2 regions of the Nocardia pseudovaccinii genome follow, and region 2 is predicted to be linked to the other one. Evidence: riboswitches for the same ligand, from Rfam matches in the RefSeq annotation. Region 2 holds a riboswitch; the other holds the start of a gene.

Region 1 (15,217 bases), 1.8 Mb from region 2:
CGGTAGTGGGCGTCTTCGAGGTCGCCGACGGCGCCATCACCGCCTGGCGCGACTACTTCGATATGGCCGCCATCAATCGCGCATTCGGAACCGAGGCCGAATAGTCGAGGGAATCGGCGGAACCGAATCGGTCGGCCATGCGTCGAATAGGACATCGGGGGTGATATCTGATGGCGACGTATGAGGAGGGGTTACGCATGGATCGTTGCTCGGAATGTCATACGGCCTGGCGGCGGGGACTGAGCGCACGGTCGCGCCTGCGGCCGATGGTCCGCAACGGCGAAAGTTGTGAGAGGTACACGCCGCGCCGTCGGCTCCGGCCTTTCCCCGGGGCCGAATCTCATTGATATGCAGCCTGATAGCGCGGTGAACACACCGCGCTATCAGGCTGCGCGGGCTTTGGGGGCCTGCCAGATGGCGCGAACCCGGGCAGATGCGCTCGCCCCCGCCTCGAGAGGACGAGCGCACTATCCGCTTAGCGCACCGCTGCCGCAGCAGCGACCAGATTGCGCAGTGACGCCTCGACCTCGACTGGTCCACGTGTCTTCAATCCACAATCCGGATTGACCCAAAGCCGTTCGGCGGGAACGGCCTTCAGTGCGGCGCGCAGGGCGGAGGTGATCTCCTCCACGCTCGGCACCCGCGGTGAGTGGATGTCGTACACACCCGGTCCGACACCGAGATCGAAGCCTGCGGCATTCAAATCGTCGAGCACCTCCATATGCGAGCGCGCCGCCTCGATCGAGGTCACATCGGCATCCAATCCGGCGATCGCATCGATGACCTCACCGAACTCCGAATAGCAGAGATGGGTGTGGATCTGCGTGGCATCCGATACCCCGGAGGTCGCCAACCGGAAAGCGCCGACCGACCATTCCAGGTACTCGCCCTGATCGGCCGCGCGCAGCGGCAGCAGTTCCCGCAGCGCGGGCTCGTCGACCTGGATGATCCGAATGCCCGCGGCCTGTAGATCGACAGTCTCGTCCCGGATCGCCAGCGCCACTTGACGTGCCGAATCCGCCAGCGGTTGATCATCGCGGACGAACGACCAGGCCAGAATCGTCACCGGGCCGGTCAGCATGCCCTTGACCGGCTTATCGGTCAACGATTGCGCGTAGCCGATCCAGTCCACGGTCATCGGCGCGGGCCGCGCCACATCGCCGAACAGAATCGGCGGCCGCACGCAACGGGTGCCGTAGGACTGCACCCAGCCCGCTTCGGTGGCGGCGAATCCGTCGAATTGCTCGGCGAAGTACTGCACCATGTCATTGCGCTCCGGCTCGCCGTGCACCAGTACATCCAGGCCCAGCTGCTCCTGCAACGCGATGACATCCGCGATCTCGGACCGCATCCGTCGCACATACTCGGCCTGGTCGATCTCGCCCTTGCGCAGTGCCGCACGCGCCAGCCGGATCGCCGAGGTCTGCGGATACGAGCCGATCGTCGTGGTCGGCAGCGATGGCAACCGCAGCCGCTCGGCTTGCAATGCCCGTCGCTGTTGCGCGGGTGCCCGCCGAGTCGCATCCGCACCGAGCGTGGCCAGCCGCGCCCGCACCTGCGAATTGTCCAACCGAGGATCGGTGCGCCTGGTGGCGAGGGCGGCACGGACCGTGGCCAATTCGTCGGCGATCGCCTCGGGTCCCGCACTCAGTCCGGTCGCGAGCAACCGCACCTCGGCGACCTTCTCCGCACCGAACGCCAACCACGAACGCAGCCGCTCGTCGAGGCCGGTTTCGTTCGCCAAGGTGTACGGCACGTGCAGCAATGAGCAGGAACTCGACACCGCAACGGATTTCGCGCATCCCAGCAGCGTGCCGAGCGTCGCCAAAGCCTTTTCCAGATCGGCCCGCCAGACATTTCGGCCGTCGACCACACCCGCCACCAGTAGCTTGTTCGCCAGCGCCGGCGCACCGGACAGATCGGCGTCTACCGTGAAATCCAGTGCGATACCTTCGATTTCGGTCTCGGCCAAGCCGCTCAACGCCGCACCTGGCCTGCCGAAGTACGTGGCGACCAGCAGCGCGGGGCGATCCGTCGTGGCCGACAGTTCAGTGTAGGTCCGCCGCACGAGTTCGACCTCGTCAGCGGTCAGATCGGTGACCAAGATCGGCTCGTCGAGTTGTACCCATTCCGCGCCCGCCACGGCCAGCAGCCGCAACAGCTCCCGATAGAGCGGCACCAACTCGTCGAGGCGATCCAGTGCCGCACCGCCGGCCGCCTTCGCCAGCTTCAGGAAGGTGACGGGTCCGACCACCACCGGTCGCGCAGGAACCCCCAGTGCGAGCGCCTCCCGCAGCTCGTCCAGCACCTTGGCCGGATCCAGCGAGAACACCGTCTCCGGACCGATTTCCGGCACCAGATAGTGGTAATTGGTATCGAACCATTTGGTCATCTCCAGAGGTTCGACCGTGTCGGTGCCGCGTGCCGCCGCGAAATAGCGATCCAGCGGATCGGCGATTCCGGCCACCCGGGGCGGCAGCGCGCCGAGCAGTACTGCGGTATCGAGCACCTGGTCGTAATAGGAGAAGGTGCCGATGGGGATGGAATCCATTCCGGCGCTTTGTAATTCGGTCAGTTGAGCGCGCCGCAGGTCGCGGGCGATCGCGTGCAGTCGCTCCGCGTCGATGCGTCCGGCCCAGTAGGATTCGGTGGCGCGCTTGAGCTCACGGTGCGGCCCCACCCGCGGGAGACCGAGAACCGTCGCGGTGAACGGGTTATGCGTAACAGTCACGAATTTCTCCAGTGCTGAGATCGAAGACCATCGCCCTACGAGCTAGCGGAGACCGAATGACGTGCCGGCGCACCGATGGAGCCCGACAATCGCACAGAGGTCCGCGCGCCCAATCCACGAGGCGGTGGCCGCCGGATACGGCGTATCCGACACGGCTGGCAGGTCTTCGGACTTGCGGGCACGGGCCTTCTGGCCGACCCCGTACGGGGCTCACCTACTGGCCGTCGCTTCCCGGGTATTTACCCAGTGCTGATGACGGCGGTCGTTCCTGCATACCGCTGCGGGACAGTCCCGGATTCTCACCGGGTTCCCTCTCGTCCGCGCACCGGTTACACCGATCCGCGAACTCGACTCCGTGACGCGACGTCGGGGCTCCATCTCGTCTACGCACGGCGAACCAGCTGCGCTAACCAGCATAGGTGGCCGCACAATCGAATTGCACCGCACTCGGTGTATCGCGCGTTTGCGAAGTTGTCGCCAGATGCGTTCGAGCCGACAGTGGCGCCCGCCCGCACTTGTGACCGCGACGGACGGTGAGATGTGTCGGTGAGGTGAACAAAACTTTGCAACTCTGCTAGGACTCGTTGTGAATATTCCGCTAATGGGACTTCCCTGTCAGACCACGATTCCGGGCCGGGTACCTTAGTTCAATGTTCTCGAAAGTCTTGGTTGCCAACCGTGGCGAGATCGCCATCCGCGCCTTCCGCGCGGCCTACGAACTCGGCATCGGGACGGTCGCCGTCTTCCCGTACGAGGACCGCAACTCGGTCCACCGGTTGAAGGCCGCGGAGTCCTACCAGATCGGCGAAGAGGGACACCCGGTCCGGGCATACCTGTCGATAGAGGCGATCATCGAGGCGGCCAAGTCCGCGGGCGCCGATGCCATTTACCCCGGTTACGGCTTCCTGTCCGAAAACCCGGACCTCGCGGCGGCCTGTGCGCGCGAGGGCATCACCTTCATCGGTCCGTCGGCCGAAGTGCTCGAACTGGCTGGTAACAAGGCCCGCGCGATCGAGGCGGCGCGGGCGGCGGGTCTGCCGGTGCTGAAGTCCAGCGCGCCGTCGGCCGATGTGAACGAGCTGCTGGCCGCATCCGAGGCGCTGGAGTATCCGATCTTCGTGAAGGCCGTCGCGGGTGGCGGTGGCCGCGGCATGCGCCGGGTCGCCGATCCCGCGCAGCTGCGCGAATCGATCGAGGCCGCGTCCCGCGAGGCGGAGTCGGCCTTCGGTGATCCGACCGTCTTCCTGGAACAGGCCGTGGTGAACCCGCGCCACATCGAGGTGCAGATCCTGGCCGACCAGCACGGCAATGTCATGCACCTATTCGAGCGCGACTGTTCGGTGCAGCGCCGCCACCAGAAGGTGATCGAGCTCGCGCCCGCCCCGAACCTGGATCCGGCACTGCGCGAACGCATCTGCAACGATGCCGTGGCCTTCGCCCGCCAGATCGGCTACAGCTGCGCGGGCACCGTCGAATTCCTGCTCGACGAGCGCGGCAACCACGTCTTCATCGAGATGAACCCGCGTATCCAGGTCGAGCACACGGTGACCGAGGAGATCACCGATGTCGATCTGGTGCAGTCCCAGCTGCGCATCGCGGCGGGGGAGAGCCTCGATCAACTCGGTCTGAGCCAGGACAAGGTCGCCATTCGTGGTGCGGCCCTGCAGTGCCGGATCACCACCGAGGATCCGGCCAACGGCTTCCGCCCCGACACCGGCCGCATCACCGCCTACCGCACCCCAGGCGGCGCGGGCATCCGCCTCGACGGCGGCGCGAACCTGGGCGCGGAGATCGGCGCCTACTTCGACTCGATGCTGGTCAAGCTCACCTGCCGCGGCCGCGATCTGCACGCCGCCGTGGCCAGGGCCAGCCGCGCACTCGCGGAATTCCGCATCCGCGGCGTCACCACCAATATCGGGTTCCTGCTCGCGGTGCTCGACGATCCGGACTTCAAGGCCGGCCGGGTCACCACCTCGTTCATCGATGAGCGCCCGCAGTTGCTGACCCTGCGCGGTTCGGCCGACCGCGGCACCAAGATCCTGAACTACCTCGCCGATATCACCGTGAACAAGCCGCACGGCGAGCGTCCGACCAGGGTGTACCCGCACGACAAGCTGCCCGCCATCGATCTGAGCGTGCCGCCGCCGGACGGTTCCCGTCAGCGGCTGCTGCGCCTGGGCCCGGAGGGTTTCGCGCAGGCGCTGCGTGAGCAGAAGGCCGTCGGCGTCACCGACACCACCTTCCGCGACGCGCACCAATCGCTGCTGGCCACCCGGGTACGTACCAATGGTCTGCTCGGTGTCGCCGGACATGTCGCGCGCCTGACCCCGGAACTGCTGTCGATCGAGGCATGGGGCGGCGCGACTTACGATGTGGCGCTGCGCTTCCTGTTCGAGGACCCGTGGGAGCGGCTGGCCGCACTGCGCGAGGCGGTGCCGAATATCTGTCTGCAGATGCTGCTGCGCGGACGCAATACCGTCGGCTACACGCCGTACCCGGAGCAGGTGACGCGCGCGTTCGTGCAGGAAGCGACCGACACCGGTATTGATATCTTCCGCATCTTCGACGCACTCAACAATGTCGACCAGATGCGTCCGGCCATCGACGCGGTGCGCGAAACCGGTACGGCCATCGCGGAAGTCGCGATGAGCTACACCGGCGACCTGTCCAACCCGGACGAAAACCTCTACACCCTCGACTACTACCTCAAGCTCGCCGAGCAGATCGTCGACGCGGGCGCGCACGTGCTGGCCATCAAGGATATGGCGGGCCTGCTGCGCGCTCCGGCGGCCGCGACCCTGGTCTCCGCGCTGCGCAGCAACTTCGACCTGCCGGTACACGTGCACACCCACGACACCCCCGGCGGTCAGCTGGCCACCTACCTCGCCGCCTGGCAGGCCGGTGCCGACGCGGTCGACGGCGCGAGTGCAGCCATGGCCGGAACCACCAGTCAGCCAGCGCTTTCCGCGATCGTCGCCGCTGCCGCGCACAGCGAATTCGACACCGGTCTCAACCTGCAGAACGTCTGCGATCTGGAGCCGTACTGGGAGGCGCTGCGAAAGGTGTACGCGCCCTTCGAATCCGGGCTGCCCGCGCCGACCGGCCGGGTGTACACCCACGAAATCCCGGGCGGTCAGCTGTCGAATCTGCGTCAGCAGGCCATCGCACTCGGCCTCGGCGACCGTTTCGAAGAGGTCGAGGCGAAATACGCTGCGGCGGACCGGCTGCTGGGCCGACTGGTCAAGGTCACGCCCTCCTCGAAGGTGGTCGGCGACCTCGCGCTCGCACTGGTCGGCACCGGCGTCGATATCGAAAGCTTCGCCGCCGATCCGGGCCGCTACGACATCCCGGATTCGGTCATCGGTTTCCTGCGTGGCGAACTCGGCAACCCGGCGGGCGGCTGGCCCGAACCGTTCCGCAGCCGGGCACTGGCCGGACGCGGACCGGCCAAGCCGGAGACCCCGCTGACCCCCGCTGACGAGGCCGGACTCGCCGGGTCCTCCGAACTGCGCCGCGCCACACTCAACCGCCTGCTCTTCCCCGGTCCCACCGCCGAATTCCTCGCGCACCGGGAAAAGTACGGCGACACCATGGGCCTGTCGGCCAACCAGTTCTTCTACGGACTGCGCCGCGGTGAGGAACACCGCGTGCAACTGGAGAAGGGCGTCACCCTGCTCATCGGACTGGAGGCCATCTCCGAACCCGATGAGCGCGGTATGCGCACGGTCATGTGCATCATGAACGGCCAACTGCGTCCGGTCGCCGTGCGCGACCGCTCCATCGCCAGCGATATCCCGGCCGCGGAGAAGGCCGACAAGAACAACGCGGGCCATATCGCCGCCCCGTTCGCCGGTGTGGTGACACTGGCTGTGTCCGAAGGCGATTCGATCGCGGCGGGCGATATCGTCGGCACCATCGAGGCGATGAAGATGGAGGCCGCGATCACCGCGCCGCGCGCGGGCATCGTCGGCCGGGTCGCGATCGGCAAGGTGCAGCAGGTCGAAGGCGGTGACCTGCTGGTCGAACTCACGGTGCGCGAGTCCGCGGCCGAATGACCCGGATCGTCGCGGGTACCGCGGGCGGGCGGCGGCTACGCGTCCCGCCCGCGGGTACCCGGCCCACCTCCGATCGGGTGCGCGAGGCGCTGTTCAGCGCCCTGGACGCCCGCATCGATTTCGACGGCGTCCGCGTACTCGACCTCTACGCCGGATCCGGCGCCCTGGGCCTGGAAGCGCTTTCCCGCGGCGCCACCCACGCCATGCTCATCGAATCCGACCGCAAGGCCGCGGCCATCGTGCGTGGCAATATCGCCGACCTCGGCCTGCCGGGCGCCGAACTCCGCATCGGCTCCGTCGCCACTGTCCTGGCGGGCGGCGGTGCGGGCAAGTACGACGTGGTCTTCTCCGACCCGCCCTACGACGTCGACACGGTGACGGTCATCGCCGACCTGCGCGCCCTCGCCGAACACGACTGGCTGGCACCGGAGGCCCTCGTCGTGGTGGAGCGTTCCATCCGCTCACCCGAGATCGTCTGGCCCGCAGGCTATATCCCAGCCAAGGCGCGCAAATACGGTGAAACCCGTATCGAACTAGCCGAATTCGCCCCGGAGTAACTCCGCCGTCGCGGCATTCGAGGTGCGGATCCGGCCTCCTGATACCGTCTGTTCATGGCAGGAGCGCTGTGCCCGGGCTCGTTCGACCCGGTGACCAATGGACATATCGACGTCTTCGCGCGGGCCGCGGCTCAGTTCGACGAGGTCGTGGTGACCGTCATGGTCAATCCCAAGAAGCAGGGCATGTTCAGCGTGGAGGAGCGCATGGAGATGCTGCGCGAGGCCACCGCGCACCTGCCCAATGTGCGGGTCGAGTCCTGGCAGGGGCTGACGGTGGATTTCGCCAAGCAGGAGGGGATCGGCGCGATCGTCAAGGGTCTGCGTGATGCCACCGACTTCGGCTACGAACTGCAGATGGCGCAGATGAACAAGAAGCTCAGCGGCGTCGACACCTTCTTCATCGCCACCAACCCGACCTTCAGCTTCCTGTCCAGCTCACTGGTCAAGGAGGTCGCGACCTACGGCGGCGATGTCACCGACATGCTCCCACCGGCCGTCCACAAGCGCCTGCTCGATCGCCTCGCCGAACGCAAAGGCTGAACGCCCCCAACGAAATCCGCCCCGGTTCCGAAGAACCGGGGCGGATTTGTATGGGCTGTTGATCAGAAGACCAAGCCACGCAGGGCGAGGAAGCGCATACCGCCGACCGCGGCGGTAATGACCAGGACAGCAGCGGCCTGGAACGTACCGCCCATGCCGGGTGCCCACAGTTCGAGAGCGGCCAGCGCGGCGGTGGTGATCCCGAGTCCGACCAGCGCGAGCCCGCCGCCCTCCCACTGAGCGGTGAACCAGCCGACCCGGCCCGCGGCATGGAAGGTGAGCTGACGGTGCATTTCATTGGCGATCACGGTGCTCACGACCGAGCCCGCGATATTGGCGACCAGGGGACCGACGCCGTGCATCGCGAAGAACAGCAGTACGTAGGCGATATTGCTGGAACCACCGACCAGGGCGAAGCGGATCAGCTGAGCCAGCGCGCGGTCGCCACGCAGATACTGCATCAACTGGCCGAACCGAGCGGCCGTCCCCGGCTGCAGCACGGGGTAGGGCCCCACCCACGGCGTGTACAGGCTGCTTGTCGGCAGAACCGCCGTTCGCGGTAGTTCCAGTACGGTCATTGTCTTTCCGATCCCACACGAGCCTTCGGTACGGACAACCGCGATGGTCATCGCAATCCGCCCGGTCGGCCTCCTCTAACCCCACAGTCCCGGTCAGGGCCTGCGATCCACTTAAGAAGATCTTGTTGCGACCTTCCCGATAAATGTAACACCAAGTGGAGACATATCCTCCACTTGTTTTTGTGGCGTACGAGACACCTACACGACACACCGGTGGGGGACTCGGCACGAGCCGTGACGAGGGGCACACTGGGCGACGGCGGAAAGTTTCGCCGTAGGTCTGCACGAGAGTGGGGTAGGAGCATGTATCGCGTATTCGAAGCTCTCGACGAGCTGGTCGCCATTGTCGAAGAAGCACGCGGCATCCCGCCGACCCGCAGCTGCATCGTGCCGCGCGGTGATGTGCTCGAACTGCTCGACGACGTGCGCGATGCACTGCCCGGCGAACTCGACGACGCCCAGGATGTGCTCGATCATCGCGACAAGATCGTCTCCGACGCCCGCAATACCGCCGAGACGACCGTGACCACCGCCAACGACCAGGCGCACCAGACCATCGGATCGGCCCGCGAGGAAGCTGATCGGATTCTCGCCGACGCCAAGGCGCACGCAGACCGCATGGTCGCCGAGGCGAGCGCGCATGCCGACCACCTGGTGAATACCGCACAGGCCGAGGCCGACCGCATCGTCGCAGACGGCAATGCCGAATTCGAGGCCGTTACCGGTCGGGCCCGCATCGAATCCGAGCGGATGATCGAGGCGGGCAAGGCCTCCTATGACCGCTCGGTCGCCGAGGGTGAGGTCGAGCGCGACCGCTTGGTCACGCAGACCGAAGTGGTGCGTGCCGCGCATGCCGAATCGGCCCGGTTGATCGACGGTGCGAACGAAGAGGCCGATCGGATGCGCGACGAATGTGACCATTACGTCGACAGCAGGCTCGCCGACTTCGAGGAGACCCTCAACTCCACTCTGCGGACCGTGCGCGGCGGACGTCACCAACTGCGCTCGGGTGCGGGCGCTCCGGATTACGCGGCCGACTACCGTCGCTGACGGTTTGGGTCCGCGCCGGGCCCTCGCGTATTGTGGAGTGGTTGCCCATTTCCCCTCGAATGTGAAGTGAGTTCGTGATGTCCGCCGGTTCCGGTCCCGATTCGCGCCCTCGTTCGGCCTCGCGCCGTGCGCCGGACGCGGGTTTCGTGCTGGATGTCATCAGCCTGGGCCGTCGCCCCGGCACGATGAAAGAGATGCATCGCGTCGTCACCACCGACGGGCGGATCGGGCTGGATCTGATCGCCATTCCGGTGGGCGCCGAGGTGGACCTCGATCTGCAGTTGCAGGCGGTGTCCGAGGGTGTGCTCGTCACCGGGACGGTCTCCGGGCCGACGGCCGGTGAGTGCGCGCGCTGCCTCGAACCGTTCACCGGAACGGTGGAAATTCACCTCACCGAACTGTTCGCCTACCCGCACAGCGCGACCGAGCAGACCACCGAGGACGACGAGATCTACCGCATCGTCGACGACAAGATCGACCTGGAACCGGTGATCACGGACCAGATCGGCTTGGAGCTGCCGCTGCAGCCGCTGTGCACTCCGGACTGCACGGGCCTGTGCCCGGAATGCGGTGTCCGGATGGCGATTGCGGGTTCCGGCCATGGGCATGAGATACTTGACCCTCGCTGGGCTGGGTTGGCGAAGTTCGCCGGCGAGTCGCCCGGCAATGGCAGCCCCGATTCGGGTGCAACCAACACAGACCATTAAGACCGAGACAGTGCTGCCGTACCGGCAAGCAATAGGACAAGAGGAGAAGTAGTCGTGGCCGTTCCGAAGCGCCGGATGTCCCGTTCCAACACCAGGTCGCGGCGCAGCCAGTGGAAGGCCACCGCGCCGACCCTGATCACGTGCCCGAACCGCGCCTGCGGCGAGAAGACGCTGCCGCATATCGCGTGCCCCTCCTGCGGCACCTACAAGGGCCGCCAGGTCACCGCTGCTGTCTGATCGTTCGACCTGTCGTATCGACGTGACCGCCAGTAAGGACGAATCCGGCGCGTCCGGTGAACATGCGAGCCTGCTCGCGGCGCTCGGCGTCGACGTGCGGGCCGATCTGCTGCGGCTGGCGCTGACGCACCGGTCGTATGCGTACGAGAACGGCGGGCTGCCGACCAACGAGCGTCTGGAATTCCTCGGCGACTCGGTCCTCGGCCTGAGCATCACCGAGCGGCTATACCACGAGCACCCGGACAAGTCCGAGGGCGAACTGGCCAAGCTGCGGGCGAGCGTGGTGAATATGCACGCGCTCGCCGAGGTGGCGCGCGGGCTCGGCGAGGGCGGGCTCGGCGTGCACCTGCTGCTCGGTAAGGGCGAGGAGCTCACCGGCGGCCGGGATAAGCCGAGCATTCTCGCCGACGGCATGGAATCGCTGCTCGGCGCGGTCCACCTCGAGCACGGTATCGATGTCGCGCGTGAGGTGGTGCTGCGGCTGTTCGCCGATCTGCTCGAGCGCGGACCGCGGATGGGCGCCGGACTGGACTGGAAGACCAGCCTGCAGGAGCTCACCGCCGAACGTGGCCTCGGCGTGCCCAGCTACGAGATCACCTCGACCGGTCCCGACCACGACAAGGAATTCACCGCGACCACCGTGATCGGCGGTCGTCCGTACGGTCAGGGCGTCGGCCGCTCCAAGAAGGAAGCCGAGCAGAAGGCCGCGGGCGCCGCCTATCAGGCGCTGACAGACGAAGCCTGACGTGCCCGAACTTCCCGAGGTCGAGGTCGTCCGGCGCGGACTCGCCGCACATGTCGTCGGGCGGGTGGTCGAATCCGTCACGGTGAGCCATCCCAGATCGGTTCGCCGCCATCTCGAAGGCGCGGATGATCTGACGGCTCGGATGAAGGGGCTGCGAGTTGCCGCCGCCGAGCGGCGCGGCAAATACCTGTGGCTCACCTTCGACGATCCGGACACCTCACTTGTCGTCCATCTCGGTATGAGCGGGCAGATGTTGGTGCAGCCCGCCGACGCTCCGGTGGAGAAGCACGCGCATATCCTCGCAACCCTCGACGACGGTGCGCAATTGCGCTTCGTCGATCAGCGCACCTTCGGCGGCTGGGCGCTCGCACCGTTGGTCGAGGTCGACGGGACCCCGGTGCCCCAGCCTGTCGCCCATATCGCCCGGGATCCGCTGGACCCGCGCTACGACCCTGAGGTCGTGGTGGCCGCGGTGCGCGCCAAACAGACCGAGATCAAGCGGGTGCTGCTGGATCAGACCGTGATCTCCGGCGTCGGCAATATCTATGCCGACGAATCGCTGTGGCGGGCGAAGATCCACGGCAACCGGCTGGCGTCCGGGCTGACCAGACCCGCCGTGCGCACCCTGCTCACCGAGGTCGGCACGGTGATGGGGGAGGCGCTCGCGGCCGGTGGCACTTCGTTCGACGCGTTGTATGTCAACGTCAACGGCCAATCCGGCTACTTCGAACGCTCGCTCGCGGTCTACGGCCGCGAGGACGAACCGTGCCGTCGCTGCGGTGCGCCCATCGTGCGGGAGAAGTTCATGAATCGTTCTTCCTATTCCTGCCCGCGCTGCCAACCGAAGGCCCGTCGCCGCTTTCCGTAGCGACTGCTTGCAGGTCGCTCGAAAAGATCAGCGTTGACGAGCTACCGTTCTTTTAGGCGGCTCGGGAGCCGACCGGTCGTGGAGGAAGGACTTATGCGCAAGCTCACCTACTACGTCGCTTCGACTATCGACGGGTTCATCGCCACCGAGGAGGGGTCGGTCGACTTCTTCCCGGTCGGTGGCGATCACGGCCCGGCGATCACCGCGCAGTACCCCGAGACCCTGCCGACGAAGGTGCGGGAGGCCCTCGGCATCGATAAGCGCAACCGATACTTCGACACCGTGCTGATGGGTCGCAAGACCCACGACTTCGGCGTGCGGACCGGAACCTCCAGCCCGTATTCGCATCTGCGTCAGTTCGTCGTATCGACGACGCTGCCGGAGAGTCCGGATCCTTCGGTGGAGCTGATCTCGGCCGATCCGCTCGCCACCGTGCGAGAGTTGAAGCGGGACAACGGGCTCGGGATCTGGCTGTGCGGCGGTGGGGAATTGGCGCAGGAGCTGCTGCCGGAGATCGACCAGATCTTCCTGAAGCTGTACCCGGTCGTACTCGGCCGCGGCCGCTCGCTATTCGGTTCCGGCGCGCGCCTGCCCGAGGCGGCCCGCTTCCGGGTGATCACCAGCCGGGTGTTCGAGGACGGCGTCGCCTTCGTGAAGTACAGCCGGATCAGATAACCGCCGTGGCGGAAGACGATTCGATCGTCGCTCCGGATCCGGGGAACGCTCTGGGTCCGGTGGAGGCGCTGCGCGAGATCGGCTTCTGGTTGGAACGCGCACGGGCGCAGACACATCGGGTGAAGGCGTACCGGCGGGCCGCCGATATCGTTGACCAACTGTCCGAGGACGACCAGGCAGCCCATCGCGCCGCGCACAGCTGGCAACAAATCGCGGGGATCGGGCCGAAGACCGCCGCCGTCATCGAACAGGCGTATTCCGGTGCGGTGCCGGACTATTTGAGCGAGCTCCGCAAGGCCGCGCAGCCCATCGGGTCACCGGGCAAACCCATGCGGGCCCAGTTGCGCGGCGACCTGCACACCCACTCCGACTGGTCCGACGGCGGCAGTCCGATCGCGGAGATGATGGGCATCGCGGCCGCGCTCGGCCACGAATACTGTGCGCTGACCGATCATTCGCCACGGTTGACCGTCGCCAACGGGCTTTCGGCGGACCGGTTGCGGCGGCAGCTGGATGTGGTCGCGGAGCTGAACGAACGAGTCGCGCCGTTCCGGATTCTCACCGGGATCGAGGTGGACATCCTCGATGACGGGACCCTGGATCAGCAAAGCGATCTGCTCGCCGAACTCGATATCGTTGTGGCCAGCGTACATTCGCATCTGCGTGCCGACAGCGAGACGATGACCAAGCGCATGGTGTACGCGGTGGCGAATCCGAATGTTGATGTACTCGGCCACTGCACCGGCAGACTGATCGCGGGGCAGCGGGGTCTGCGGCCCGAGTCGAGTTTCGATGCCGAACTTGTCTTCGAGGCGTGCCGGAGTTATGGCACGGCGGTGGAGATCAACAGTCGTCCTGAGCGGCTCGATCCGCCGTCGCGACTGCTGCGGATGGCGGTCGAGATGGGGTGCTATTTCTCGATCGACACCGATGCGCATGCCCCCGGTCAGTTGGATTGGCTGGGTTACGGCTGCGAGCGTGCTATCGCGAATGATGTTGCGGCGGAACGGGTTATCAACACTTGGCCAGCCGAGAAGCTGCTCGCTTGGACGAAATCGGCAGCTGGGGACATGGTTTGATCGTCGCCTCGGCGCGAGCGGGCCGACCCGGTCGGAGGTGACTCGGCGGCAGCTGCTGACCGCCGGGTTAACTGTTGCCGAACACTCGTGCGGGATCTGGGAGGATGCCCGATGACGTTCGAGAATGGTTGACACAAAAGATCTCTTGGGGGTGGCGGCACCGGTGGGTGGTTTTCCGATCGAAATCGTGCTCGGACTCATCGGTATCGCGGTGCCGATCATCGCGTTCCTCTGGGAGTTCGTCTTCGTCGGACGCAAGGAAATCGGCTATCGGGTGCAGATGGATACGCCGGTCACCGGTGAGATCGAATCGGTCTTTCCCGGTGTACTGCCGCAGCTGCGCCCCGAGCACGAAGGTGTGAGTCCACCGCTGAAGGATCTATCGGTGGTGCTGGTCCGCATCGAAAACAGCGGTGCGACACCGATCGATACGCACGACTACCGGGCACCCGAGGCGGGGCGGGTCGGCCTGCATCTGAACTTTTCGCAGCGCAGGATCATCGGCATGGCGGTGACCGAACTGAGTGACGAGGGTCTGGCCGATTCGCTGGGGCGTGATTCGGGTATCGCGGTTCGCGAGGATACCGAAGGACATATCGGTGCCATCGATCTGCCGAGGGTTCCACTCAATCGCGGTGATCACTACAAGATCCTGGCCATTCTGCAACGTTCGGAGGGGACGGGGGAGTATGCGGATCCGGTACTGAGCGGGGGCATCAAGGGTGGAAGGATCATCGAAACCCAGAGCCGCACCGGCATTTCGCGAGTGATGGTGGCGCTCACGGCCTTTCTGGTCGTGGTGATCGTCGTCCAGCTTCTGGTCTCCGTGCTGTCGCCCGATCCGACGCCATTGGATTGTGCCGCGGGCAAACTCACGGTGGTCGGCTCGTCGGCCTTCGAACCGGTCATCCGCGATGCGGCCGCACAGTACGGGAAGCGCTGCACCGGAGCGGAATTCACCTTCGGCTTCGAGGGCACCGAACGCGGCCTCGACCGGCTCGCCGAGGAGGGCAAGGACGATCCCGATCTGCTCACGATCAGTGACGGCCCGAAAGGTGATGGCTACCAACCGCTGCTGGCCCGTCCGCTGGCGCTGTCGCTGTTCACCATGATCGTGCACAAGGGTGTCGGCGTCGCCAACCTTTCTGTCGCGCAGATCCAAGATCTGTATCAGGGCCGCATCACCAACTGGCGCGATGTCGGCGGTGCCGACCTGCCGGTCGTACTGGTCAATCGGATACCGGGATCGGGCACTCGAAATACGTTGGAGCGCAGGGTGCTCGGCGGTCCGCAGGCCGATCGGCCGCATGTCAGCTGTGTCGCGATCAAGGATGGCGCGCCCGCGACGGCCAGATATTGCGATGTGCAGGTCACCAAGGATATGCAGAAGGCTGT
Region 2 (15,217 bases):
CCTGGTGACTACTTCGCATACCAAATAGCCGGTGCGAGATAGGCACTGGGTATGCGAGGCCATCTAGGTGCGCCGGAAGTGGGGGCGCGCGGTCGGGTGGTACATGGCGGGGATGGCGACCAGGACGGCCAGGATGTGCCCGGTGCGGAAGGTTCCGGTGATCACCGCGGATGCGGTGAGGTCGGCGAACAGGTCGCCGATTTGCTTGGCGGACAACGTGGCTGCCAGTGGTTCGATGATCAGCGAGGCCAGGCCGATTACGCCGATGCCGAAGGTGAGCACCAGTCTGGCCCAGCGGGCACCGCGCGCCATCTGGATGGCAACGCCGAGAACCACCAGGTAGATGCCGCCGCGAATGGCCAGACCCGTTGCGAGCGAGCCGATATCGGCGTTCGGGCGGTCCAATTGCACGGCCGTGTAGGTGATGGCCTCGCCGACGCCGCAGAGCAGCGCGACGACGAGGCCGGTGAACGCCACGGAAACCGAGCGCGGTGGGTCGGTTCGTGGCTGTACGGAAAAGGCAGTGCCGGTCATGCGACCGACACTGCCTTTTGCGGTCCGAACTCCGGATCAGCCCGCGGTAGCGGCTGTTTCTCGTACCGGAGTGCTATCGCGCGTGGCGAATTCGGTGAGCGCCGCGAAACCGAGGCCGAGGCAGGCCCACAGGGTGGCCGTCTCGCCGAGCGATGTGGCACGGAACTGCCACAGCAGTACGGCCGGGAAGTCGTCCTTCACCTCGTTCACACCGGGCAACAGGACGTACCCGAGTACGACGACGAGGACGAACGCCGCGACCCCGGCGATCAGCCGGACCGTACCGAGTTGCGCGGCAAGCAGTTTGTAGACGTACAGCCCGATACCGACGGCAGCGAGTCCGAGTAGCACCGCCGCCAACCACAGCAGGGTGCGCTGGTTGATGGTGTCCGGTTCACCCACGGCGGGCGGATTGGCCGGGTACTTGAAGAACGGCACCGCCACGATCGCGGTCCAACCGGCCGATGCCAATCCCAGCGCGAGCTTCGGCCCCGACAAGGTGGTGTACCGGCGTGCGAAATGCGCGACCGAAGCGAAGATCGCCCCGAGCGCGAGCCCGGCGAGTCCGAGCGCGAGGAACTGCCCGAACTTCTGTCCGGACCGACTGACCAGCGGTTCTTCCTCGTCACCGTGCGTATGCCCGGCCGGTTCCTGGGCGTGCTCGGCGGCCTTGGCGGTATTGGCCTCTTCGATGGAGATGGCGGCGTCGATCTTGGGTTCGCCGACGAAGTAGCCCACTGTCGCGGCCAGCAGACCGGCGATGAGACCGGCCAGCAGGCCACGGAGCAGCAGGGTCTTGAGCGATCCGATCAATGGCACGGCACACCGAGCAGGTGACGTCCGTCGTGCATGAGCTCATGCAGGTACATCCCGCTGCGCGAGATGACGCCCTGGTCGAAGCCGACCAGGTACAGCGTGAGCAATGCGAGAAGAACGACGCCCACTGCGATGAGCAGCGTGCCGAGTGAATCAGTTGCCCGAATCGGTGAATGCGCGATAGCCATTCGAGTCCTCCTAGGGATGCGCGTCCCGTGAGTTGTTCGGTGCGAAGGTGCCGGTGTCTGGCTTTCCGGCACCAAGGACTCGGTGCAAGAACACAGTGGCGCGACCGCTCCGGAATTTCACCGAATTACCGCGTCACCCTCGCGTTTGTCATTTCGAACTGTGACATCTGTCCACACCCGCCGTCAACACGGCGGGTAACTTGCCCAGGCCGGAATGGGCGAGTCGCGCGCCGCGTCTGCCCAGCGGTTTCAGGAAGCGGACTTGGCCGCGACGTCCAGTACGACCTCGAATTCCAGTAGCGAGGCACCCGTCGAAACCGGCTTCTGCCGCTCGCCTGCATGGGCCTCGCGCGCGGGACCGTCGCGCCACGCAGCGAACGACTCCTCCGAATCCCACTGGGTGACAACGAAATACCGGTTCTCCCCGGCTACCGGCCGCAGCAACTGGAAGCCGAGGAAGCCCGGCGAGCCCTCGACCGCGTGCGCGCGATGGGCGAATCGCTTCTCCAACTCGGGGCCCGCGCCCTCCGGAACCTCGATCGCATTGATCTTCACAACAGCCATGCGCTCGACAATACGTTCGCCGATGAACTCGGCTACCACGGAGCGAGTCTTGCCCGTCTCGCGTCCGCGCGAAGGCGCGGCCATCGACACAGCCGAGCGGCCGAAGCGCATGCGACGAAGTCGCGAGTCTCGGCTGCGCCGCTAGCGACTGCTTGCAGGTCGCTCGAAAGGGTCGGATGCGAGACACCAGGGGGCCGCGCTGCAAAATGTCACAGTGTTGTATGACGAAGGTGGAGCAGGGGTGCCGATCCTGCTGTTGCACGGACTGATGGGCAGTGCCCGCACCTGGCGCGATCACCTCGACTGGCTGCGCAAGTTCGGCCATGTCTACACCTTCGACGCCGCCGGTCACGGTCGTCCCGCGCCCGTGGAACTGACCACCGAGGCCTTCATCGATGACCTCGCCGCGGCCACCGCCGAAATTTCCGAACCCATGGTGGTCATCGGCCATTCGATGGGCGGTCTGCACGGCTGGGTTTTCGCCGCGGGATATCCGGAGCGGGTGCGCGCGCTGGTGGTCGAGGATATCGCCCCCGACTTCCGCGGCCGCACCGCAGCGAACTGGGCGGCCATGATCGAGTCCTGGCCGCAGCCGTTTCCGGATGCCGATGCGGTGCTGGACTACTTCGGCCCGGTCGCCGGGCGCTACTTCCTCGACTCCTTCGAGCACGGCCCCGACGGCTACCGCCTGCACGGTTCGGTCGCCACCTTCCGCGATATCTCCGAGGAGTGGGGGACCCGCGACTTCTGGGCGCAATGGCGCGCGGTCGAAGCGCCCGTTCTCTTGATCGAGGGCGAATTCACCATCACCCCCGAGGGCCAGATGCGACAGATGGCCGACGTCCACCCGGACGCCGCCTACGTCCGCATCCCGGACGCGGGCCATCTGGTGCACGACGACCAACCCGAGCGCTACCGCACCGAGGTCGAAGCCTTCCTCCGGAAAGTTTTGAACCTTCCCGCATGAGGCTGTTCAGCCCGGCCTCGAAACCCCGATTGTCCAGCCCTCACCGGCCAGCGCGAACAACCCGTCCGAGGTTTGCTCGATCAAGCCGTCGACCAGCAGGGAGTCCAAAGCTCGGTCGCGCTGGCCGGGGTCGCGAGTCCAGGCCATATCCAACCGGATTCGCTCGACCGGACCGGTCGCGTCGCGCAACACGTCGAGCAGCCGACCGCGCGCCTGACGATCGGTGCCCTCGTACTTCTGGGTCTTGCGCACCACATCCGAGACCGGTCTGCCCGCCGAAACCCAGGCGCATTGCGGCAGCGGGCAACGCGAGCAGTCGGGCGTGCGCGCGGTGCACACCGTCGCGCCCAGTTCCATCAGCGCGGCGGAAAATATTGCGGCATGGTCGATTCGGTGCGGCAGCAGCGCCTCGGTCTCGGGCAGATCGCGCGACGACGGATTACCGGCCTCCGCGCGCCCGTGCACCGCACGCGCCACCACCCGGCGAACATTGGTGTCCACCACCGGAACCCGCTGTCCGTAGGCGAAACAGGCCACCGCGCGCGCGGTATACGCGCCGATACCCGGCAAACCGAGCAGCACATCCACATCGGTCGGCACTTCGTCACCGTGTTCCTCGGCGAGCACCTTCGCGCATTCGTGCAGCCGCAGCGCCCGGCGCGGATATCCGAGCTTGCCCCAGGCACGCAGCACCTCGGCCTGCGACGAGGCCGCCATGGCGGAGGGGACCGGCCAGCGCGCGACCCACTCCCGCCAGATCGGTTCGACCCGTACCACCGGCGTCTGCTGCAGCATGATCTCGCTCATCAGGATCTGCCAGGCAGTGACGTCCTTGCGCCGCCACGGCAGATCCCGCGCGGTCTCCCGATACCAGTCCAGCAACGATTCCGCATCCACCCGGTTGGCACCCGTCGTGATCTTGGGTTTTCCGCCTGCACGCTGTTGCGCTGCGCCGCCTTCCGACACTGCCCTCACCGTTCCTATTGTCCTGCGGCCGGTCGATATTTGCCGAGCCGTAACGAACCGGACTCGCTGGTAACCATTGCGATGTGCACAATGGTCGGTATGCCGGATTCCAACCCGATCAGTGCCTGGAAATCCCTTCGCGAGGGCAATGCACGCTTCGTGAACGGCAACCTGCTGCATCCTAGTCAGGGCGCGGCCGACCGGGCCAAGCTCGTCAGCGGCCAGCACCCGCACGCGATCCTCTTCGGCTGCGGTGACTCCCGCGTGGCGGCCGAGCTGATTTTCGACCAGGGCCTCGGCGATATGTTCGTCGTGCGCACCGCGGGCCATGTCGTGGACAGCTCGGTGCTCGGCTCGATCGAGTACGGCGTGCAGGTCTTGAATGTGCCGCTGATCGTGGTGCTCGGCCATGACAGCTGCGGTGCGGTGAAGGCCACCATCGACGCGCTGGACGGCGGCGAGGTGCCCGGCGGATTCATCCGCAGTGTGGTCGAGCGAGTCACGCCGTCGATTCTGATCGGGCGCCGGGAAGGGCTGTCCACCGTCGACGAGATGGAGGCCAGGCATGTGGTGGAGACCAGCCGGCTGCTCATGCAGCGCTCGATGATCATTTCGCAGCGCGTTGCCACGGGTGAATGCGCGATCGCCTGCGTCACATACAAACTGGCCGAGGGCGAAGTCAAGTTGCAGCGGGTCGTCGGCAATATCGGTGAGCTGGTCTGATCCGGCCGATCCGAGACATCCAGCGGTGGGAGCGGAATTTACCTGCCGCGCGCGGGTTTTCCGATCCGACACGCCGGGGTCCTGAGTCGCTGTACCGGATCGTGCCCTTACCGTTGACTCCGTGCTGGAACCGAATGGACCGCTGCCTCCGGAGATCTACTGGCGACGCCGCGCGCTCGCCGTAGGTGTTCTGGTCGTGGCGCTCGCACTGGTGATCTGGTTGGTCTTGACGGTCACGCGCGGCGGCGATTCGCCCGGTGCGGCAAAGGCGGCCGCGACCAGTTCCGCGTCGGCGACGAATAAGCCCGCGGGCGCATCCTCCTCGACGCCGTCGCCGACCACCGGCGAATCCAGCGCGAAGCCCACCGGCACTACCGCTGCGGCCGCGAGCGCCAGCCAGGTCGCCGCGGGTATCTGTCCGGATCAGTCGCTCGCGGTGAAGGTGACCGTCGAGCAGCCGACCTACAAGACCGGTGAGAATCCGGTATTCGGCATCGTGATCACCAATATCTCGTCCACGGCCTGTTCGCGCGATGTCGGCTCCGGACTGCAGCAGGTCTCGGTGACCAGCCTCGACGGCCAGCGCCGCCTATGGTCGAGCACCGACTGCTACCCGGACGGCGCCCCCGACGTCCGCACCTTGAACCGCGGCGAGCAGGCGGCCTTCATGGTCACCTGGTCGGGCTCGACCTCCCAACCCAACTGTGCGGGCGACCGCGTCCAGGTTCCGCCCGGCGCGTACGCCGTTGTCGCCCAACTGGGCTCACTCCGCAGCGCCGCCGAACCCTTCAACATCGCCTGACCCTCGGTCGCTCTTACATATCCAGTGGTCATCGCGCACAGGCTATGGCTTGCGCGTGATAGCCACTGGCTGTGCGTGATCACTCAGGTTGTCCGAGAGTCATTGTCGGCTCAGAAGTCGGGGGCGGTCTCGGTGGTTGCGGCGCGCTGTTTGCGCAGACCGGCTAGGCGGATGGCCGACTTGACGTCGGTCACCTCGTGGATCTTCATGCCGCTCTTGGTACGTGCCAAGCCGGGCGGCACCAGGGCGGTGGTGAAGCCGAGGCGTTCGGCCTCGGCGAGTCTGCGCTCCAATCCCGTGACCCGGCGCACCTCGCCCGCCAGCCCGACCTCGCCGAGGATGACCCAGCCGACCGGCAGCGCCTGATCGCGTTCGGCGCTCGCAATGGCAAGTGCCACAGCGAGATCCGCGGCTGGCTCCAGCAGGCGCATGCCGCCGACGGTCGCGGCGTACACGTCGTGCTTGCCGAGGAACACCCGCCCGCGGCTCTGCAGTACGGCGAGCACCATCGCGACCCGGTTGTAGTCCAGCCCGCTCACCGCCCGCCGCGGATTCGGGATCTCGGTGTGCACGGTCAGGCCCTGCACCTCGGCGACCAGCGGCCGTTTACCGTCCATCGCGACCGTGACCGCCGTACCCGATACCGAATCGGTGCGGTGGTGCAGAAACAGCCCGGACGGATCGGTGACGCAGGAGATCCCGTCGTCGTGCAATTCGAAACAGCCGACCTCGTCGGAGCTGCCGAATCGGTTCTTGATGCCGCGCACCATGCGCAGTGTGGAGTTCTTGTCGCCCTCGAACTGCAGCACCACATCCACCAGATGTTCGAGCGTGCGCGGGCCCGCGACATTGCCGTCCTTTGTGACATGTCCGACCAGCAGCACCGCGATCCCGCTCGCCTTGGCCAGTGACGTGAGCGCCGCCGCCACCGCGCGTACCTGGGTGACGCCGCCGATGGTGCCGTCCACCTCCGGCACGAGCATGGTCTGCACCGAGTCGACCACCAGCAGTGTCGGGCGCACCTGTTCGACATGGCCGAGCACGATCGACAGATCCGATTCCGCTGCGAGATAGACCCTTTCGTGCACCGCATTGGTCCGGTCGGCGCGCAGCCGAACCTGTCCGGCCGATTCCTCGGCGGTGACATACAGCGACTTCTCCTCACGCTGAGTGGCCCAACGGTGGGCGACCTCCAACAGCAACGTCGATTTGCCGACTCCGGGCTCACCGGAGAGCAGTACGACCGATCCGGGCACGATGCCCCCGCCCAGCACCCGGTCGAGTTCCTCGACACCGGTCGGCCTGGCCTTGGTGACCTTCGAATCGATATGCGAGATGGGCGCGGCGGCGGTGCTCGGCAGCATGGCCTTGCGCCCGATCGGCGATGCCGCGGTCGCCGCCGATCCGGCTACCTCGTCGACGGTGCCCCATGCGCCGCAGTCCGGGCATTTGCCCACCCACTTGGCGACCTCGTACCGGCATTCGGAGCATCGGAAGATCGACTTGGTCTTGGCCACAGGCGCACCTTACGTACCACCCCCGACAAGCGGGCTCGACAGATACGAAAACGGCTGCCGCGCGAATGCGCGACAGCCGTACGTTGCCCGGGGGCGGTCAGCGGATCAGTGTCCGCCCTTGTGCTCGCCCTCGGTCGCGGCGGTCTGGCCTTCGTGCCGTTCGGTGACCGCACCGGCGTCGACCGGGACCTGCACGGTCACGGTGCCGTTCTGCTTGAAGTTGAACGTCACCGGGTAGGTGAGGCCGGGGATGATGTCCTTGGACAGACCGGTGATCTCGATCAGACCCGGCTTCTTCTCCGGATCGACGGTGGTCTTGTCGCTTGCCCCGTGCGAGTCGGGCGTGGCGCTGGTGGTCGGCGCGGCAGTGCTGCTCGGCGTCGCACCGTGCTCGTCGGACTTGGCGGCGGTTGCGCTGGTGGGGGAGGTCGCCGCGACGACGGTCTGCTGCGGGGCGATCTTGAAGGCCGAGGCGCCTGCGGGCGGGGTGATCTTCACCGTGCCGAGGTCGGTGGTGATGCTGGTCAGCTCGTCGGTGACGGTCTCGCCGTTGTTGACGACCGACAGCGCGATGATCGCCTTGCCGCCCTTGGTGTTGGTGTAGTCGGTGCCCGTGGCCGGGAAGACGATGTGCACATTGCGCAGCGAGATCCGGTCGATGTCGGCGTGGTTGCCGTTGACCGCGGCGACCTGGGTCGCGGTCTGCGAGATCTGGCCTGCGCTACAGCCGGACAGCACGAGCGCTGCTCCGGCGGCGAGCACGGCAACCGAAACCATGCGACGACGCGCCCCTGTCGAGGCGGTCACAGCTTTCAGGGCAGTCACGGGTTGTCCCTCCATGTCGACCGGGCTCACTCCGCTAGGGAGAGTAATAACTAGGCAGCGTAGTAGTAGCCTCCGCGGCGCGGGCGCGCGGGCTGTGTCTAATTGCCGCGCCTGCGCCGCCGCGAACGGTCGCTCGTAAGACTCGCTCCGTGGTGGTTCCCAGAGATGGATGGTTCGGACACCCCGTTGCTCGGCATCCGTTGGGTAACGGTTTTGCGTGGCGGCGGCGCGGTGGCGGACACGCTGCTGGGTTCGCGGACCGTCCGGTGTGCTGTCCGCGCCGGTCGATAACCTGTTCTGGCACAACGCAATGCACACCGCACCGGTTCTGTCAACCCCCGCGGTTGGCTCGTTGTGGCCCTGACCTGCACAGTTGATCGCGCCGTTACCGAGTCGCATGTTAAACTGTGAACATCGAAAGGGGCACGGGACACATGATTTTTAAGGTCGGAGACACCGTCGTTTACCCCCACCACGGAGCGGCGCTGATCGAAGCAATCGAGACTCGCACCATCAAGGGTGAGCAAAAAGAGTATCTGGTCCTCAAGGTCGCCCAAGGTGACCTGACTGTTCGCGTTCCCGCAGAAAACGCCGAATATGTCGGCGTGCGCGACGTTGTCGGCCAGGAGGGTCTCGACCGAGTCTTCCAGGTGCTGCGTGCGCCGCACACCGAAGAACCGACTAACTGGTCTCGCCGCTACAAGGCCAACCTGGAGAAGCTCGCCTCCGGCGATGTGAACAAGGTTGCCGAGGTCGTTCGCGATCTATGGCGTCGGGAGCAGGACCGCGGCCTGTCTGCGGGTGAGAAGCGGATGCTGGCCAAGGCCCGTCAGATCCTCGTCGGTGAGCTCGCGCTCGCCGAGGGGACCGATGACGGCAAGGCCGAGACGCTCCTCGATGAGGTTCTCGCCGCGGCTTCCTGACCGTGAACGTTTCTAACAGCGACGGATCCGTCGTTGCGTTGGTGCCTGCCGCCGGCCGTGGCGTTCGTCTGGGTGAATCGACACCCAAGGCGTTCGTCACGGTCGGCGGCACACCTATGGTCCGGCTGGCCGTCGACGGCCTGATCGCCTCCGGGGCGGTCGACCGGATCATCGTGATGGTCCCCACCGAACTCGTCGAGAGCGCCGTTGCCCTGCTGCCGCCCTCGGAGTCGGTGTGCGTGGTCATCGGCGGCGCCGAGCGCACCGATTCGGTGCGCTGCGGTATCGCCGCCGCCCCCGATGCCGCCCACTTCCTGGTGCACGACGCCGCCCGCGCACTGACCCCGCCCGAGCTGATCGCCCGGGTCGTCGCGGAACTGCGCGCCGGTGCCGAAGCCGTCGTGCCCGCATTGCCGGTGGTGGACACCATCAAATCCGTCGACGCGCGCGGCGAGGTCACCGGTACGCCCGACCGCGCCGGTCTGCGCGCCATTCAGACTCCGCAGGGTTTCGCCGCCGACTTGCTGCGCGCGGCCTATGCCGATGAGCGCCTGCAGGCCACCGACGACGCGGGGCTGGTCGAACTGCTCGGCACCCGGGTGCGCACCATTCCGGGCGACCCCATGGCTTTCAAGATCACCACCCGGCTCGATCTGCTGCTGGCGAATGCCGTGCTCGACGGTGCCCGGACGGTGGGTCTGTCATGAGTATGCGCGTCGGCATCGGCAGCGATGTCCATCCCATCGAAGCGGGCAGGCCGTGCTGGATGGCGGGTCTGCTTTTCGAGGGCGACGACGGCTGCGCCGGACATTCCGACGGCGATGTCGCCGCGCACGCACTGTGCGATGCGCTGCTTTCCGCCGCCGGACTCGGCGATGTCGGCGCGGTCTTCGGTACCGGACGGCCGGAATGGGCAGGCGTTTCCGGTGCGGCCATGCTCAAAGAAGTGCGAAGGCTCCTTGACGAGGCGGACTTCGAAATCGTCAACGCGGCGGTCCAGGTGATCGGCAATCGGCCGAAGATCGGACCGCGTCGCGCCGAGGCCCAAGAGGTGCTCGGCGAGCTGCTCGGCGCCCCGGTCTCGGTGTCGGGCACCACAACCGACGGCCTCGGGTTGACCGGTCGCGGCGAGGGCATTGCGGCAGTGGCTACCGCCCTGCTACAAGAGTGTCGCTGATCCAGCCTCCGCCGACCTGAGCCGCTCCGTGAACGGCCTTATCTACCAGCTAGGATCGACTTCCGTGACTCTGCGCCTTTTTGACACCGACACGCGGACCATGCGCGATTTCGCGCCACTGGTCCCCGGCCGTGCCTCGGTGTACCTCTGTGGCGCCACCGTGCAGGGGGAACCACATATCGGCCATGTGCGCAGCGGAGTCGCGTTCGACGTACTACGGCGCTGGCTGCTCGCCCACGACTACGACGTGTGGTTCATCCGCAATGTCACCGATATCGAGGACAAGATCCTGACCAAGGCCGCCGAAGCGGGCCGGCCCTGGTGGGAGTGGGCGTCCACCTATGAGCGCGCCTTCGACAACGCCTACCAGACCCTCGGCGTACTGCCGCCTTCGGTGGAGCCACGCGCGACCGGCCACATCACCCAGATGATCGATCTGATGCAGCGGTTGATCGAGCGCGGGCACGCCTATGCCTCGGAGGGCAACGTCTACTTCGACGTGGTCAGCTATCCGGAGTACGGCAGCCTGTCCGGGCACAAACTCGATGACGTGCACCAGGGCGAGAGCGCCGGTGCGGGCAAGCGCGATCCGCGCGACTTCACGCTGTGGAAGGCCGCCAAACCCGGTGAGCCCACCTGGCCGTCGCCGTGGGGTCCCGGTCGGCCCGGCTGGCATCTCGAATGCTCCGCGATGGCCGAGTTCTATCTCGGCCCCGAATTCGATATCCATTGCGGCGGAATGGATCTGGTCTTCCCGCACCATGAGAACGAGATCGCCCAGTCGAAGGCGGCCGGTGCCGGTTTCGCGCAGTACTGGCTGCACAACGGCTGGGTGACCATGGGCGGCGAGAAGATGTCCAAATCGCTCGGCAATGTGCTCTCGGTGCCGAATGTCCTGAAAAAGGTTCGGGCCGTTGAACTTCGGTTCTACCTGGGCAGCGCGCACTACCGCTCGATGCTGGAGTACTCGGACAAGGCGCTCTACGACGCCGCGGCCTCGTACCAGCGCATCGAGGCGTTCGTGCACCGGGTGGCCGAACGGGCCGGGGAGATCGCGGTCGGTAAGTGGACCGATGCGTTCGCCGAGGCACTCGACGACGATCTGGCGATTCCGCGGGCCCTGGCCGAGGTGCACCGCGTTGTGCACGAGGGCAATAAGGCGCTGGAATCGGGTGCGATCGACGAGGCGGTCGAATTGGCCGGGCAGGTCCGGGCCATGCTGAATATCCTCGGCGTCTGCCCGTTCGACCCGCAGTGGTACAGCCCACAGGACAGTTCCGTCGCGCTCGATGCCCTGGACGTCTTGGTGCGCGCCGAACTCGACCGCCGCCAGCAGGCGCGCGCCGCGAAGGACTGGGCCAGCGCCGATGCGGCGCGGGACCGGTTGCAGGCCGCCGGAATCGAAGTGACCGATACCGCACAGGGTCCGGAATGGTCGCTGGGTGCGGCACAGCATTCGCCGGGCGCGGTACAGCGTGGAAAGGCGAACTGATGGCAGGTAATTCGCAGCGTCGAGGCGCGATTCGTAAGGGCGGCAGCAAGAAGGGCGCGGTCGTCGGCTCGGGTGGACAGCGTCGGCGCGGTCTGGAACCGCGCGGTGCGACCCCGCCCGCCGAGGCGCGCACCAAACATCCCGCCGCCAAGCGCGCGGCCGCCAAGGCGAAGGCCGCGGCTCAAGGTAGGCCGGGTCCGCGCGGTGGTGCTCGCCCGGCTGGACGCAAGAGCGATGACGGTCCGGAGATGGTGCTCGGCCGCAATCCGGTCGTCGAATGTCTGCGTGCGGGTGTGCCCGCGACCGCGCTGTACGTCGCGGTGGGCACCGAGAACGACGACCGGCTCACCGAAAGTGTGAAGATTGCCGCAGATGCGGGCATTTCGATCCTGGAGGTGCCACGCACCGATCTGGATCGGTTGAGCGCCAATGGACTGCATCAGGGTGTTGCGCTGCAGGTGCCGCCGTATCGGTACGCCCATCCGGATGATCTGGTTGCGCGGGTCCAGGATTCGGCCGAACCCGCGCTGCTGGTCGCGCTGGACAATATTTCCGATCCGCGCAATCTGGGTGCCGTGATCCGTTCGGTGGCCGCTTTCGGCGGCCAGGGCGTGCTGATTCCGCAGCGGCGCAGCGCCAGCGTAACCGCGGTGGCCTGGCGCACCAGTGCCGGTGCCGCGGCCCGGCTTCCGGTCGCCCGCGCGACGAATCTCACTCGCACACTGAAGGATTGGGCATCGCAGGGGTTTCAGATCGTCGGACTCGACGCGGGCGGTGACACCATCCTCGATGATTTCGACGGCAGCATTCCCACCGTGGTCGTGGTCGGCTCGGAAGGTAAGGGCCTGTCCCGGCTGGTTCGCGAGACCTGTGATTCGATCCTCGGCATTCCGATGGCGGGTCCGGTGGAATCGTTGAACGCTTCCGTGGCGGCGGGGGTCGTACTCTCCGAGATCGCGCGTCAGCGCCGGGCCTGAGCACCGGAAGTCGGCTGGTGCACCGCCGAATCGGCGACGCGTTCGAACCGCAACGGGCGGACCGCAAATCACCGATCGCGGTCGATCGGGCAAATCGGCCGCCGGGGTTGAACCGCAAATCGACTCCGGCCCCGTAGAATTCGACTCGTGGTCATCCCGAACCAGGCTCCCCAGGAGACGATCGAGCATCCGCACGCAACGGCGGTGCTGGCGCTCGGTGCGGCGAGTCTGTTCTGCTGCGGTGTGCTGGGACCGGTGGCCTGGGCGCTCGGCAGACGCGCGCTCGACCAGATCGAGGAGTCCCACGGCGGTTACGGCGGCCGCGCCCAGGTGCTGGTCGGCTACATCCTCGGCGTTGTCGGCACGATCCTCATGGTCTGCATGGCGATCGTTTTCCTGCTCATCCTGGTCGGCGGCCGCGCGTAACCCGAGCGGGTCAATCCAGGCTGGGCCGTTGCTTGTCGCCCGTGCTGTCCCAGGCCGGCCATTCCTCGCTGATACTGCCGGTCCAATTGGGCTGGCGGCGATCCCGGAATGCAGCCATCGCCTCACCGCCGTCGATGCTCTTGCCGACGTGCTCGTTCAGATCGGTCTCCAGCTGGCCGACCATGGCCGGGCTCATACCGAGGCTCTCCCATAGCAGCCGCTTCGACAGTGCCACCGGCAGCGGCGCCGCGCCGTTCGTGATGTCATGGGCGATGGCGAGTGCCGTCGGCAGCACCTCGCCCGCGGGCAGGCAGCCATTGGCCAGGCCCATGGCCTTGGCCTCGTCGCCGTCGAAGGTGCGACCGGTCAGCATGATGTCGGCGGCATTGGCCATGCCGACCAGCCGCGGCAGCGTCCAGTGCGCGTAGCCGTCGGCGAGTACCCCGCGACGCACCTGATTCAGTCCGTAGACGGCGTCCTGTGCCATGTACCGCAGATCGCATTGCAGGGCCAGCGCGAGTCCGATGCCGACCGCATGCCCGTTCACCGCTGCGATCACCGGTTTGCGCACCCGCCACGGCGCCGGTTCGATGGTCGCGCTGACCTCGCCGACCCGGTTGGACAGATCCGCACCCGCGCAGAACGCGGGTGCTGTACCGGTAATGACGACGGCGCGAATCGCATCCTCGACGTCGCAACGCTGCAGTGCCGCACTCAATTCGGCGGCCATGGCCGGGGTGACGGCATTCTGCTGTGCGGGTCTGTTGAGGGTGAGGACGGCGATGCCCGCGGAGACATCGACGAGCAGTTCCGAACTCATGCCTGGCATGTTAGTCGACCTATGGGGCTGCGTGCCGAGCCTGGCAAAGGCCGTTCAAGCACTGGTCACCCCGCACGGAGCGAGTCTTACGAGCGACGTTCGCGGCCCGTCTCGCGTCCGAGCCGTCGAAGCGCATGCGACGTAGTCGCGAGTCTCGACGGCTCGGACGCGAGACAGAAGGGGGCCGCGAACACGCCGCGCCGCAGGCGCGGCAAATCAACGCAGCCGCAACACATGGCGGCCGATGGCGTACTTGTGCACCTCGGTGGGGCCGTCGTAGAGACGGAAGGCGCGCATGTCGCGGAAGATCATTTCGACGACCGTCTCATCGCTGATGCCGATGCCGCCGAGCACCTGTACGCAGCGGTCGGCGACCTTGAACAACTCCTCGGACACGTATGCCTTCGCGATCGAGCTCTCATGCCTGGCCTTCTCGCCCTGGTCCATCAGCCAGCAAGCATGCCAGATGGTGAGGCGGCACTGGTGCAGTGCGATCTCGTTATCGGCCAGCATGAACGAAACGCCCTCGTGGTCGCCGATCGGTTTGCCGAAGGCGGTGCGGGTCCTGGCGTATTCGACAGCGATGGACTGTGCGCGTTCGGCCGCGCCGAGCCAGCGCATGCAGTGGGTGAGCCGGGCCGGAGCCAGTCGCAGCTGGGCGTAACGCAGTGCCTGACCGGTTTCGCCGAGCAGCGCGTCCTTGGGCAGCACCAGATTCTCGAAGCGCACCACGCCGTGACCGCCGACGTAATTGCGGTCCATGGTGTTCATGGTGCGTTCGATCACGATGCCGGGCTGGTCGCCTTCGGTCAGGAACAGTGTCGGGCCGTCGGGCACATGCGGGTTCGGTGCGACGCGCGCCATGATGATCCAGGTCTTCGCGCCGTCCGCGCCGGTGATGAGCCATTTGCGGCCGTTGATGGTGAAGTTCTCGCCGTCGAAGACGGCCTCGGTGGCCAACTGATTCGGGTCCGAACCCGCGCCGTCCGGTTCGGTCATCGCGAAGACGGTGCGCCGGTGTCCGGCGACGGCGGGTGCGAGGTGGCGCTCGACCTGATCCGGGTTGGCGATCTTGGAGAGCAGGAACATATTGCCCTCGTCGGGCGCGGCGCAGTTCATGGCGACCGGGCCGAGGGTGGACCAGCCCGCCGCCTCGTAGATCACGGCCTGCTCGATATGGGTGAGGCCGCGCCCGCCGAGGGCTTCCGGCGCCTGCACGGTCAGGAGTTTTTCCGCGCGTGCCAGCTCGACGAGTTCCTGACGCAATTCGTCGGTGGGGCCGTGCGAGGTGAGTCGCGGATCGCGCTCGAAGGGGACGATCTTGTCGATGACGAACTGGCGGACCCGGTCGCGTTCTGCGGCGAGTTCGGCGGGAATCGTGAAGTCGATCATTGGTCACCATTCGTTAGATGGGGCGCGTGGGTCGAGCATACGAAACCGGGGGCGTTCGACTGAAGGCGACTGCCATCAAACGGTTGCTACGGCCGACTAGAGCCTTGC

The links. Region 2 has a riboswitch for cobalamin ahead of ACQPZ2_RS03835 (CbtB domain-containing protein). Riboswitches for the same ligand answer to the same signal wherever they lie in the genome.
Region 1: another riboswitch for cobalamin. It lies ahead of metE (5-methyltetrahydropteroyltriglutamate--homocysteine S-methyltransferase); the one in region 2 lies ahead of ACQPZ2_RS03835 (CbtB domain-containing protein).

What each region holds. Positions count from the first base shown of each region.
Region 1 covers NZ_CP192074.1:2,654,610-2,669,826, forward strand. Annotated here, with positions in the region: gene ACQPZ2_RS12055 (nuclear transport factor 2 family protein) at 1-104, shown strand, start outside; gene metE (5-methyltetrahydropteroyltriglutamate--homocysteine S-methyltransferase) at 476-2,731, opposite strand; cobalamin riboswitch at 2,872-3,076, opposite strand; gene ACQPZ2_RS12065 (pyruvate carboxylase) at 3,382-6,786, shown strand; gene rsmD (16S rRNA (guanine(966)-N(2))-methyltransferase RsmD) at 6,783-7,343, shown strand; gene coaD (pantetheine-phosphate adenylyltransferase) at 7,398-7,883, shown strand; gene ACQPZ2_RS12080 (GtrA family protein) at 7,946-8,461, opposite strand; gene ACQPZ2_RS12085 (DivIVA domain-containing protein) at 8,765-9,511, shown strand; gene ACQPZ2_RS12090 (YceD family protein) at 9,589-10,218, shown strand; gene rpmF (50S ribosomal protein L32) at 10,273-10,455, shown strand; gene rnc (ribonuclease III) at 10,478-11,200, shown strand; gene mutM (bifunctional DNA-formamidopyrimidine glycosylase/DNA-(apurinic or apyrimidinic site) lyase) at 11,202-12,068, shown strand; gene ACQPZ2_RS12110 (dihydrofolate reductase family protein) at 12,162-12,743, shown strand; gene ACQPZ2_RS12115 (PHP domain-containing protein) at 12,794-13,822, shown strand; gene ACQPZ2_RS12120 (PstS family phosphate ABC transporter substrate-binding protein) at 13,947-15,217, shown strand, end outside.
Region 2 covers NZ_CP192074.1:853,379-868,595, forward strand. Annotated here, with positions in the region: gene ACQPZ2_RS03825 (hypothetical protein) at 64-534, opposite strand; gene ACQPZ2_RS03830 (CbtA family protein) at 571-1,353, opposite strand; gene ACQPZ2_RS03835 (CbtB domain-containing protein) at 1,344-1,538, opposite strand; cobalamin riboswitch at 1,570-1,722, opposite strand; gene mhuD (mycobilin-forming heme oxygenase MhuD) at 1,788-2,102, opposite strand; gene ACQPZ2_RS03845 (alpha/beta fold hydrolase) at 2,317-3,069, shown strand; gene ACQPZ2_RS03850 (A/G-specific adenine glycosylase) at 3,076-3,987, opposite strand; gene ACQPZ2_RS03855 (carbonic anhydrase) at 4,135-4,758, shown strand; gene ACQPZ2_RS03860 (hypothetical protein) at 4,880-5,560, shown strand; gene radA (DNA repair protein RadA) at 5,671-7,077, opposite strand; gene ACQPZ2_RS03870 (hypothetical protein) at 7,183-7,902, opposite strand; gene carD (RNA polymerase-binding transcription factor CarD) at 8,337-8,825, shown strand; gene ispD (2-C-methyl-D-erythritol 4-phosphate cytidylyltransferase) at 8,828-9,532, shown strand; gene ispF (2-C-methyl-D-erythritol 2,4-cyclodiphosphate synthase) at 9,535-10,002, shown strand; gene cysS (cysteine--tRNA ligase) at 10,067-11,494, shown strand; gene rlmB (23S rRNA (guanosine(2251)-2'-O)-methyltransferase RlmB) at 11,494-12,471, shown strand; gene ACQPZ2_RS03900 (DUF4190 domain-containing protein) at 12,619-12,897, shown strand; gene ACQPZ2_RS03905 (enoyl-CoA hydratase/isomerase family protein) at 12,908-13,717, opposite strand; gene ACQPZ2_RS03910 (acyl-CoA dehydrogenase family protein) at 13,934-15,109, opposite strand.